One region of the Pseudomonas sp. HN2 genome, then DNA from elsewhere that is predicted to be linked to it. Evidence: predicted binding sites of a transcription regulator. Region 1 holds the regulator's gene; the other holds the start of a gene.
The links. Region 1 encodes FliA, which starts transcription of late flagellar genes. Its sites were predicted from a motif close to CTAAAGTTTNNNNNNNNNNNGCCGNTAA; they were not measured.
Positions count from the first base shown of each region.

Region 2: the regulator FliA is predicted to act here: its motif matches at 2,442-2,469, upstream of flgM (flagellar biosynthesis anti-sigma factor FlgM).

Region 1 covers NZ_CP085885.1:1,725,178-1,730,830, forward strand. The annotation lists gene flhF (flagellar biosynthesis protein FlhF) at 1-132, shown strand, start outside; gene fleN (flagellar synthesis regulator FleN) at 249-1,079, shown strand; gene fliA (RNA polymerase sigma factor FliA) at 1,076-1,816, shown strand; gene LIS66_RS07585 (chemotaxis response regulator CheY) at 1,984-2,355, shown strand; gene LIS66_RS07590 (protein phosphatase CheZ) at 2,374-3,162, shown strand; gene LIS66_RS07595 (chemotaxis protein CheA) at 3,199-5,472, shown strand; gene LIS66_RS07600 (protein-glutamate methylesterase/protein-glutamine glutaminase) at 5,522-5,653, shown strand, end outside.
Region 2 covers NZ_CP085885.1:4,488,091-4,493,743, forward strand. The annotation lists gene cheR (protein-glutamate O-methyltransferase CheR) at 1-520, opposite strand, end outside; gene LIS66_RS19820 (chemotaxis protein CheV) at 567-1,499, opposite strand; gene flgA (flagellar basal body P-ring formation chaperone FlgA) at 1,582-2,343, shown strand; gene flgM (flagellar biosynthesis anti-sigma factor FlgM) at 2,506-2,832, shown strand; gene LIS66_RS19835 (flagella synthesis protein FlgN) at 2,881-3,348, shown strand; gene LIS66_RS19840 (flagellar brake protein) at 3,441-4,187, shown strand; gene LIS66_RS19845 (MFS transporter) at 4,373-5,653, opposite strand, start outside.

The DNA of each region.
Region 1 (5,653 bases):
CTGCATCTGCCGCGCCGTCATCAACTGGTCAGCCGCGCCGTCAGCGTGCAAATGCAGGAAGAACCCAGCGAAGAAGCCATGGCTGACATGTTCGCTGATATCTATCACAGCCCGACCAAGCAGGTTGGCTGAGGTAATCATGAACAGTTTTTGTACCTACATCGATGGTCTGCCACGCATTGTTCCGATCGGGAACGCGCAGCCAGTAATGTGGCCTCCGTCTATGCAAGACAAGGTAAAGAAATAACATGGGCAGCATGCATCCCGTACAGGTGATCGCGGTGACCGGCGGCAAAGGTGGCGTCGGCAAGACTAACGTGTCAGTGAACTTGTCGCTGGCGCTGGCAGAGCTTGGCCGTCGGGTCATGCTGCTGGACGCCGACCTGGGCCTGGCCAACGTCGACGTTCTGCTGGGGCTGACGCCCAAGCGCACACTGGCTGACGTGATCGAAGGCCGTTGCGAATTGCGCGACGTGCTGTTGCAGGGCCCGGGCGGGATTCGCATCGTGCCGGCGGCCTCCGGCACGCAGAGCATGGTGCACCTGAGCCCGGCGCAACACGCCGGCCTGATCCAGGCGTTCAGCGACATCGGCGACAATCTCGACGTGCTGGTGATCGACACCGCTGCGGGTATTGGTGACTCGGTAGTCAGTTTCGTTCGCGCCGCGCAAGAGGTGTTGCTGGTGGTCTGCGACGAGCCGACTTCGATCACCGACGCTTACGCGCTGATCAAGTTGCTCAATCGCGACTACGGCATGAACCGCTTCCGCGTGCTGGCCAACATGGCGCAGAGCCCGCAGGAAGGGCGCAACCTGTTCGCCAAGTTGACCAAGGTCACGGATCGCTTCCTCGACGTCGCCCTACAATACGTCGGCGCCGTGCCGTACGACGAAAGCGTGCGCAAGGCGGTGCAGAAGCAGCGCGCCGTCTACGAAGCCTTTCCCCGTTCCAAGTGCGCGCTGGCCTTCAAGGCCATCGCCCAGAAGGTCGACACCTGGCCGCTGCCCGCCAACCCGCGCGGTCATCTGGAATTTTTCGTCGAGCGTCTCGTGCAGCAAACCGCAGGGCCTGTGATATGACCGCCAGTGGCATGAATCTTTACAAAAAGTCGGCGCGTGACGCGCAATACGAATTGATCGAGCGCTACGCGCCACTGGTCAAGCGCATTGCCTATCACTTGCTGGCACGCCTGCCGGCCAGCGTGCAGGTCGAAGACCTGATCCAGGCCGGGATGATCGGTTTGCTCGAAGTGTCGACCAAATACGACGCCAGCAAAGGCGCCAGTTTCGAAACGTACGCGGGCATTCGAATCCGCGGCGCGATGCTCGACGAAGTGCGCAAAGGGGACTGGGCGCCACGCTCGGTTCACCGCAATACCCGGATGGTCAGCGACGCAATTCGCTCGATTGAAGCTAAAACCGGCCGTGACGCTAAAGATCACGAGGTTGCGGCCGAACTCCAATTGAGTCTCGACGATTACTACGGGATTCTGAATGACACCTTGGGCAGTCGCCTGTTCAGTTTCGACGACCTGTTGCAGGACGGCGAACACGAAGGGCTGCACGAGGATGGCGCCAGTGCGCATATGGAGCCGTCACGCGATCTGGAAGATGAACGCTTCCAGGCGGCGCTGGCGGACGCGATTGCCAATTTGCCGGAGCGTGAGCGACTGGTGTTGGCGCTGTACTACGACGAAGAGCTGAACCTCAAGGAAATCGGTGAGGTCCTTGGCGTCAGTGAATCGCGGGTCAGCCAGTTACACAGCCAGTGCGCGGCCCGCTTGCGGGGGCGTTTGGGGGAGTGGCGAGCGCGCTGAAGGCAGTGTGGGGACACTGCGAAACGAGGCTGGTGCGGTGATGAGCGGCGCCGGTCTCGATCCGTTGTGCTCCAGACAAACTTTAAGTGCTGCGCCGATTGATTGAAGTGGCGCGTCCAGGTGCTGGGCGCGTTTAAGACTGCTTGGAGGTCGAATTGAACAAAGACATGAAAATCCTCATCGTTGATGACTTCTCAACGATGCGGCGGATCATCAAGAACCTGCTGCGCGATCTTGGGTTCACCAACACCGTCGAGGCCGACGATGGCACCACTGCCATTCCGGTGCTCAACAGCGGCAGCATCGACTTTCTGGTAACGGACTGGAACATGCCGGGCATGACCGGTATCGACCTGCTGCGTCACGTGCGTGCCGATGAAAAACTCAAGCACCTCCCGGTGTTGATGGTGACTGCCGAAGCCAAGCGCGAGCAGATCATCGAGGCCGCACAGGCCGGTGTGAACGGTTACGTGGTCAAACCTTTCACGGCTCAAGCGTTGAAAGACAAAATCGAGAAGATTTTCGAACGCATCGGCTGATGAATGCGCGGGGGAGCTATGGAGCATAACGAATCTTCACAGGGCGATTTTGAATCGACCCTGAAAAAACACGCGGTCGAACTGGTCGAAAGCCTTGAAAAAGGCAGGTTCGGCGACGCGGTGCAACTGATCCATGAGCTCAATCAGACCCGTGACCGCGGCCTGTATCAGGAAGTGGGCAAGCTCACACGTGAACTGCACAGTGCGATCGTCAATTTCCAGATCGATCCGCACATGCCGCAGGCCGAGGAAGTGTCGCAAATCACCGACGCGACCGAACGCCTGGGCTACGTGGTCAAGCTGACGGAAGCCGCGGCCAACCGCACCATGGATCTGGTGGAAAGCGCCACGCCGGTGGTCAACAGTCTGGCTGATGAAGCGCAGACGTTGAGTGCCGATTGGGGTCGCTTCATGCGTCGCGAGGTCGGGGCTGAAGAGTTCCGCGAACTGGCGCGCCGGGTCGACGGTTTTCTGTCACGCAGCAGCACGGACAACCGTGCGGTGTCGAGCAATCTCAACGACATCCTGCTGGCTCAGGATTACCAGGACCTCACCGGTCAGGTGATCAAGCGCGTGACCCAACTGGTCACCGAAGTCGAAAGCAATCTGCTCAAACTCGTGCTCATGGCCAGTCAGGTCGACCGCTTCGCGGGCATCGAACATGACCGCGCCGCAATGCTCGCCGAAAAAGATCCACAAAAACATCTCTCGCAGGGTGAAGGTCCGCAGATTCATGCCGATAAACGAGAAGACGTTGTGTCCGGTCAGGACGATGTGGACGATTTGCTATCCAGCCTTGGATTTTGAAGTTAGGTTTTTAGACCTGTTAGGAGCACCCCATTAATGAGCTTCGGCGCCGATGAAGAGATCCTTCAGGATTTCCTGGTTGAGGCCGGCGAGATTCTTGAGCAACTGTCCGAACAACTGGTCGAGCTGGAAAGCCGCCCGGATGATGCAGATCTGCTCAATGCAATTTTTCGCGGTTTCCACACTGTAAAAGGGGGCGCCGGCTTCCTTCAGCTCAATGAGCTGGTGGAGTGCTGTCACATCGCCGAAAACGTGTTCGACATCCTCCGTAAGGGTGAGCGTCGCGTTGATGCAGAACTGATGGACGTTGTGCTCGAAGCACTGGACGCGGTGAACAGCATGTTCAGCGAAGTCCGTGAGCGCGCACCGATCACCGCCGCCACGCCGGAACTGCTGGCCGCGCTGGCGCGTCTGGCCGAGCCGCAATCGGCGGATGAAGCCGTGGCCGCACCGGTGGAAGTGGTCGAAGAACCGGTCGCCGAAAGCGCATCGGAAGACATCACCGACAACGAATTCGAACAACTGCTGGACTCGCTGAATGCCGTCAAGGCGCAAGCCGAGGCCCCGGCCGCTCCTGTGGCATCCGCGCCGGTTGCCGACACGGCGGCCAGCGATGAAATCACCGACGCCGAATTTGAATCGCTGCTCGATCAACTGCACGGCAAAGGCCAGTTCGCTGTCGATGCAGTCGCTCCGGCGCCAGCAGCAGCGGCTCCGGCCGCGCCTGCTGCGGGCGACAGCTCGGACATCACCGACGACGAATTCGAAGCGCTGCTCGATCAGTTGCACGGCAAGGGCAACTTCGCCGTAGACGCGCTGGAATCGGCGATCGCTTCGGCGCCGGCAGCCCCTGCTGCACCGGCCGCCGCTGCGGCCGGTAGCGACCTGATCAGCGATCACGAATTCGAATCGCTGCTCGACGAATTGCACGGCAAAGGCAAGTTTGACGCCGCTGCGGCGACTGCCGGCTCCGCATCAAGCGTCGCCACGCCAGCCGCGAAAGCTCCGGCCGCCGCTGCTGCGCCGAAACCTGCGGCCAAGCCTGAACCGAAAGCCGAGGCGCCGAAACCGGCCGCCGCTGCTGCTCCGGCTCCGGCCCGCGCGCCAGCCGCTGCACCGGCAGAAAAACCGGCCAGCGAAGCAGAAACTACCGTGCGCGTCGACACCGCGCGGCTCGACGAGATCATGAACATGGTCGGCGAGCTGGTGCTGGTGCGTAACCGTCTGGTGCGCCTGGGCCTCAACAGCGGCGACGAAGCCATGTCCAAGGCCGTGTCGAACCTCGACGTGGTCACCGCTGACCTGCAGACCGCCGTGATGAAGACGCGGATGCAGCCGATCAAGAAGGTCTTCGGGCGCTTCCCGCGTCTGGTTCGCGACCTCGCGCGGCAACTGAAGAAAGAGATCAACCTGGAACTGGTGGGTGAAGAAACCGACCTCGACAAAAACCTTGTCGAGGCTCTGGCCGACCCGCTGGTCCACTTGGTGCGCAACGCTGTCGACCACGGCATCGAGTCGCCGGAAGAACGTGAAGCGTCGGGCAAGGCCCGTGGCGGTCGCGTGGTGCTGGCGGCCGAGCAGGAAGGCGACCACATCCTGCTGTCGATCTCCGACGACGGCAAAGGCATGGACCCGAACGTCCTGCGTTCGATCGCGGTAAAACGCGGTGTGATGGACAAGGACGCAGCCGATCGCCTGAGCGATACCGAGTGCTACAACCTGATTTTCGCCCCGGGTTTCTCGACCAAGACCGAGATCTCCGACGTGTCCGGCCGTGGTGTCGGCATGGACGTGGTCAAGACCAAGATTTCCCAGCTCAACGGTTCGATCAACATCTACTCGACCAAGGGCCAGGGCTCGAAGATCGTCATCAAGGTGCCGCTGACGCTGGCGATCATGCCGACGCTGATGGTCATGCTCGGCAATCAGGCGTTCGCGTTCCCGCTGGTCAACGTCAACGAAATCTTCCACCTCGACCTGTCGACCACCAATGTCGTCGACGGTCAGGAAGTGGTGATCGTGCGCGACAAGGCGCTGCCATTGTTCTACCTCAAGCGCTGGCTGGTCAGCTCCGCCGCTCACGAAGAGCAGCGCGAAGGCCATGTGGTGATTCTTTCGGTGGGCACTCAGCGGATCGGCTTCGTCGTCGATCAACTGGTCGGCCAGGAAGAAGTGGTCATCAAGCCATTGGGCAAAATGCTCCAGGGCACTCCGGGCATGTCCGGCGCCACCATCACCGGTGACGGCCGCATTGCGCTGATTCTCGATGTTCCAAGCATGCTCAAGCGTTACGCCACAAAGCGTATTTGAATCCGGGACGGCGGCGCGATGACGCGCCGCTGCACCTAATGGAGTGTTTATGGCAGTCAAAGTCCTGGTGGTGGACGATTCGGGTTTTTTCCGCCGCCGCGTCTCGGAAATTCTTTCGGCGGATCCGAGCATCCAGGTGGTCGGCACGGCCACCAACGGTAAAGAGGCGATCGATCAGGCC
Region 2 (5,653 bases), 2.8 Mb from region 1:
GCAGGCGTTCCGGCGACAGTCCGCGACCGATCGCCAGGCTGTCGTACTCGCCGGTCTTGCAATTGTTGAGCATCAGTCCCGACAGGTCAGTGGCAACGATCTGCACGCCCATCTTCAACTGGCCCAGGTTGCTGCGCTCGAACTCGTCGATCGACATCGACAGCGAGTACGGTTCCTGACCCGACGAGCAGGCCGCCGACCAGATCCGCAGACGCTGGTTGGGGCTGGCCTTGATCGCTTCCGGCAGTACCTTGTTCTTCAAGACTTCAAACGGATAGGTGTCACGAAACCACAGGGTTTCGTTGGTCGTCATGGCATCGACCACCTGCTCGCGCAAACCGCTGCGCGGCTGGGTCTGGATGCGCTGAACCAGCTCACCCAAAGACTTGATGCCTTGCTGCTCCATCAGTTTGTTGAGACGGCTCGAGACCAGATACTGCTTGTTTTCACCGAGCAGAATGCCACAGGCTTTTTCCAGGAAGACCCGGAACTGTTCGAAATCCAAATTACCCGTAGACAATGATGCCGCCTCTTAAATCGTGTTGAACGCCAGGGGCAGAAGGCCCTTAGCTGATATCTGCTGCTTTGATCCGGTCGACTACCCGGGACGCGAGGTCATCAGGACGGAATTTGGCCAGAAAGTCATCAGCACCGACTTTCTTGACCATCGCCTGGTTGAATACCCCCGACAACGAAGTATGCAGGATGATATGGAGCTTTTGCATGCGCGCGTCGCCGCGGATTTCCGCCGTCAGGGTGTACCCGTCCATCTCCGGCATCTCGATGTCGGAAATCATCATCAGGAACTCTTCTTCCGGCTTCTTGCCCTCGTCGACCAGCTTGCGCAGGTAATCCAGCGCCTGCTTGCCGTCGTTCAGCGCCACCACTTCGACACCGATGGTCTGCAGACAACGCGTGACCTGCTTGCGCGCCACCGACGAGTCATCGACTGTCAGCACCCGCAGCGACAGCGCTTTGGTCTGCGTCTCGACATCGACCACGCCCACCGAAATCGCTTCCGGCGTCGGCGCTACTTCGGCCAGCACCTTCTCGACGTCGATGATTTCGACTAACTGGTTGTCGACCCGAGTCACAGCGGTCAGGTAGTGATCGCGACCGGTGCCCTTGGGAGGCGGATGGATCTCTTCCCAGTTCATGTTGACGATGCGCTCCACCGAGCGGACCAGGAAACCCTGGGTCTTGGTGTTGTACTCCGTGATGATCACGAACGGACTGTTCTTGTCTTTCAACGCACCGGAGCCCGTTGCCATTGCCAGATCCAGGATCGGAATGGTCGCTCCCCGTATATTCGCTACCCCGCACACGACAGGACTGGATTTGGGCATCAAGGTCAGTGACGGGCACTGCAACACTTCCCGTACCTTGAACACGTTGATCCCGTAGAGCTGCGGCCCGTCAAGACGGAACAACAGCAGCTCGAGGCGATTCTGCCCTACCAGTTGCGTGCGCTGGTTCACCGAATCCATTACACCAGCCATGCCCAGACTCCTACATCAACGCCAAGTGTTGTTGCGACGCACATTCATTGCTAAACGGCACGGCGCTTGCTTTTTAACTCGTATGAACGCTCAAACGACATTTTCCCGACGCCTGACATCTTCCCTTCGCAAAGGGCTTTGCGCGGTGTCCGCCGTTTGCTGCTTGCTTGCCGGCAGTCCTGCCAATGCTGATGCGGTTACCTTGCCTGATATGCTTATCGGCGTGACTCAGGGCTTTCTTGAATTCACCGTAGAAGACTATTTGGCTTCCAGTCAAACCGAAGGCCGCTACGAAATCGAAGTCAACCAGCTCGACCCGCGTATGCGCATGCCCATGTGCGACAAGGAATTGACAGCCACTCTGGAGAGCCCGGCCCGCCCGCTGGGCCGCGTTACGGTGAAGGTCCGATGCGAAGGCAGCTCGCCCTGGACGGTGTTCGTACCCGCTCAAGTCCGCCTGTTTCGCGAGATCGTCACGACCACTCGTCCGCTGAAACGCGCCGGCATCATCGAGCCGCAGGACGTGACGTTGCGCGAGCGCGATGTCAGCACGATCAACCAGGGTTTCCTGACCTCGGTCGATGAAGCGATCGGGCAGAAACTGACCCGACCAACGGTCGCCGATCAGGTCATCACACTGGTGCATCTGGAACAGGCCGAAGTGGTGCGCAAGGGCGATCAGGTGGTGATCACTGCGCGTAGCGGCACCCTTGCCGTACGCATGCCGGGGGAAGCCCTCTCCAATGGCGGCATGAAAGAACAGATTCGAGTAAAAAACCTTAATTCTCAAAGAGTTATCAAGGCGCAGGTGATTGCGCCGGGACAGGTCGAAGTGGCCATGTAAAAGCCCTGTGGAGAAAACTGGCGCCGATCCCGTCGCTTCCCTAAACTGTGCCGCAGCAGGTCTCGCAACGGCGCATGCAAGCTTATGGTTGATTGGGCCTAAAGTTTTTCAGGGGATAGCCGAAAACATGGCAAGCGTCCAAATTCCCAGAGGTTTTTTATCATGGTTATCGATTTCAACCGATTGAACAGTTCCTCGTCACTTACCGGCAGTACACGTACCAGCAACGCCAAGGAAAGCGCTGAAAACAGCCCTTCCGCGCCGCTGAATACCCAGGCCGAACCGGCCAGTGCCGCCAAAAGCGGGGAATCGGTACACCTCAGCAATGAGGCTCAACAGTTGCAGAAGGTCACTGACAAGCTGCGCGATCAACCTGCTGTCGACAAAGCCCGCGTGGCCGAGTTGAAAGCCGCGATTGCCGATGGCAGCTATAAAGTCGACAGCAACCGTGTAGCCAGCAAACTGCTCAACTTCGAAGCCCAGCGCTAGGCTTTTGCCGGCGCCAGGCTTTTGGACGCTTAAACCCCAAGGCCAGCCATGCACGACACTAACTTATTGCAACTGATCAACGACGACTTTGCTCCAGCGCAACAATTGCTGGAGTTATTGCAAACCGAATCCCTCGCTTTGCACGGTCGTGACATGCCGCTGCTGGAAGAAATTCTGGCAACCAAGCAGGCGTTGATCATTTTGCTTGAACAGCATGGCCGCAAGCGCAGCGAAATCCTCGCCAGCCTCAACCTGCCGACCGACCGCAGCGGCCTTGAGCAACTGGCCAGCCAGTCGAGCATTGGCGACCAGTTGCTGGCCCAGGGCGATGCCCTGACCGCGCTGATCGCGCAATGTCAGGACGCCAACACTAAGAACGGCCGGTCAATCCAGATCCAGCAGGCGACCACGGCCAATCAGTTGAAGATCCTCACCGGCGGTGAGCCGCCAGCGCTTTACGACGCCAGCGGGACCTTTGCCAAACCGGTCAAGCCGCGAACGCTCAGCCAGGCATGAGCCATTCGGTGGCCCTGCACTATCCACTCGCGCAACATGCTGGCAAAATACTGGCCAGTCGTAGTCTTATTTTGTCTGGAGATTGAAGAACCGTGTCCAACACCCTAAGCGCGGATGATGCTCCGCAGCCTCCGAAGGTGCTCACCACGCCACTGGAAATCTCCAGCAACCTGCGCCAGCTGCAAGACAGCCATGACCCGCTGATCATCACCTTCCATGAACGCAGCCAGCGCTTCCAGAGTTACCTGATCAAGGTCGACCGTGAAACCGCGACGATTGCGCTGGACGAAATGATCCCCCGCGATGGCGAGCGTTTCCTGCAGGCTGGCGAACCGTTCAAGGTCGAAGGCTTTCATGACGGCGTACGCATCGCCTGGGAATGCAACGGCACGCTGAACATCGAAGAATCCGACGGCGACCGTTTCTACACCGGCGACCTGCCGAGCGAAGTGGTCTATCACCAGCGCCGCAACGCCTTCCGCGCTGCGTTGAAACTCACTGACCTGGTCAGCGTTGAACTGGGTGGCGAAAAGCTCAAGTCGCCTCTGCACGGCAAGCTGCTGGATATCTCCGCCACCGGTTGCAAGTTCCGCTTCGAGGGCGACATCACTGACCGCCTGCAACTGGGCCAGGTCTACGATCGCCTGATCGCCCCGCCGCTGTTCGGCAACCAGCCAACGTCGGTCGAGCTGCGCTATCTGCACTTCGAAGAAAAACTCAACATCACCTTCGCCGGTCTGCGCTTCCACAACATCAGTGGTCAGGCTGCACGCAACGTCGAGCGGTTTGTTTACCAGTTGCAACGCGAAGCACGACGTTTCGACAAAGACGACCTCTGAGTCGCAGCGACAAATAAAAAGGGCAGTCCCGCAAAGGACTGCCCTTTTTTTCATGCCGACGAAGCCTGTGTGGCGAGGGAGCTTGCTCCCGCTGGACTGCGCAGCAGGCTGCTTTTCAACAAAGAAAGGGCCGCTTCGCGCCCCTGCGGGAGCAAGCTCCCTCGCCACAGTTAGCGCGTGATATCTCAGGGTCTGCCGCCGCTGATATCCGCTGCAGGTGTGTCATGTTCATCGGCGGGATCGGTTTCGACCCCTGCCTCCGGCTGGGCGACGGGTTCCGGCTCAGAAGAGGCCGGCGCCGGATCCTGGACCATCTGCTCCTGCACCACCTGCTCATCGACACGCGGGTCAAGTGCCGCCACCAGTGGCGAGCTCGACATGCTGTCCGGCATTGCCACGTGATGCAGCGGCGCGTCGTCGACCTGATGCAGATTGGTGACCGCTTTCGGGCGAATCCGCCAGACCAGCACCAGCGCAAAGAAGCTGAAGAAGGCATACAGGCTCTGGCTGCCGAGAAACTTCATCAGCACACCGGCAAGCAGCGGCCCGATGCTCGCGCCGACGCCGTAGGTCACCAGCAACATGGCGGTCAGTGACACGCGGCGATCACCTTCGACGTGGTCGTTGGAGAACGCCACCGCCAGCGGATACAGGCAGAACTGCACCAGCGAACAGAAGAAGCCCACCACGAACAGCACCTCCAGCGGCACCTGCGGCAAGATCGCCAATGGCAATGCCGCCACCGCGAGAAACCCGGCAAAGCAGCGAATCAGCAGCGCGCGGTCGTAGCGGTCGGACAACCAGCCCAACGGCCACTGCACCAGCAAACCGGCAAAGATGCAGCTACCCATGAACAGACCGACCTGCTCGGTGGACAGCCCTTGTTGCGAGGCATACAGCGGCGCCAGACCATAAAACGAACCGATGATCAGACCCGCACCGAGCACCGTACTCAGCGATTGCGGCACGCGTTTGATAAAGAAGCGCGGCTCCATCGGCGCCGGATGCAGCGGCGCCGGGTGGATCCGCTGGGTCAGGGTCACCGGTACCAGACACAGGGCAAAGCACAGCGCCACCAGCATCAGCAGTTCCAGGCCCAGGCCGGGGTGCATGACCAGAATCAGTTGGCCGAGCACCAGCCCCAGATACGACGCGATCATGTAACCGCTGAACACCAGCCCGCGCTGATTGGCGTCGGCCTGTTCGTTGAGCCAGCTCTCGATGACCATGTACTGACACATCATGCCCAGACCGACGATCGTCCGCAGCACTATCCACGCCGGCAGCCAATCCACCAGGCCATGGCCGAGCACCGCCGCGCCGACGATCCCGGCACACGCCGAGTACGCACGGATATGCCCGACCCGGGCGATCAGGCGATGGCCGATCTTGCCGCCCAGCACCAGACCGAAATAGTTGGCCGCCATCAGCGCACCGACCCACAGACCGTCGACATTGTCGGCGGC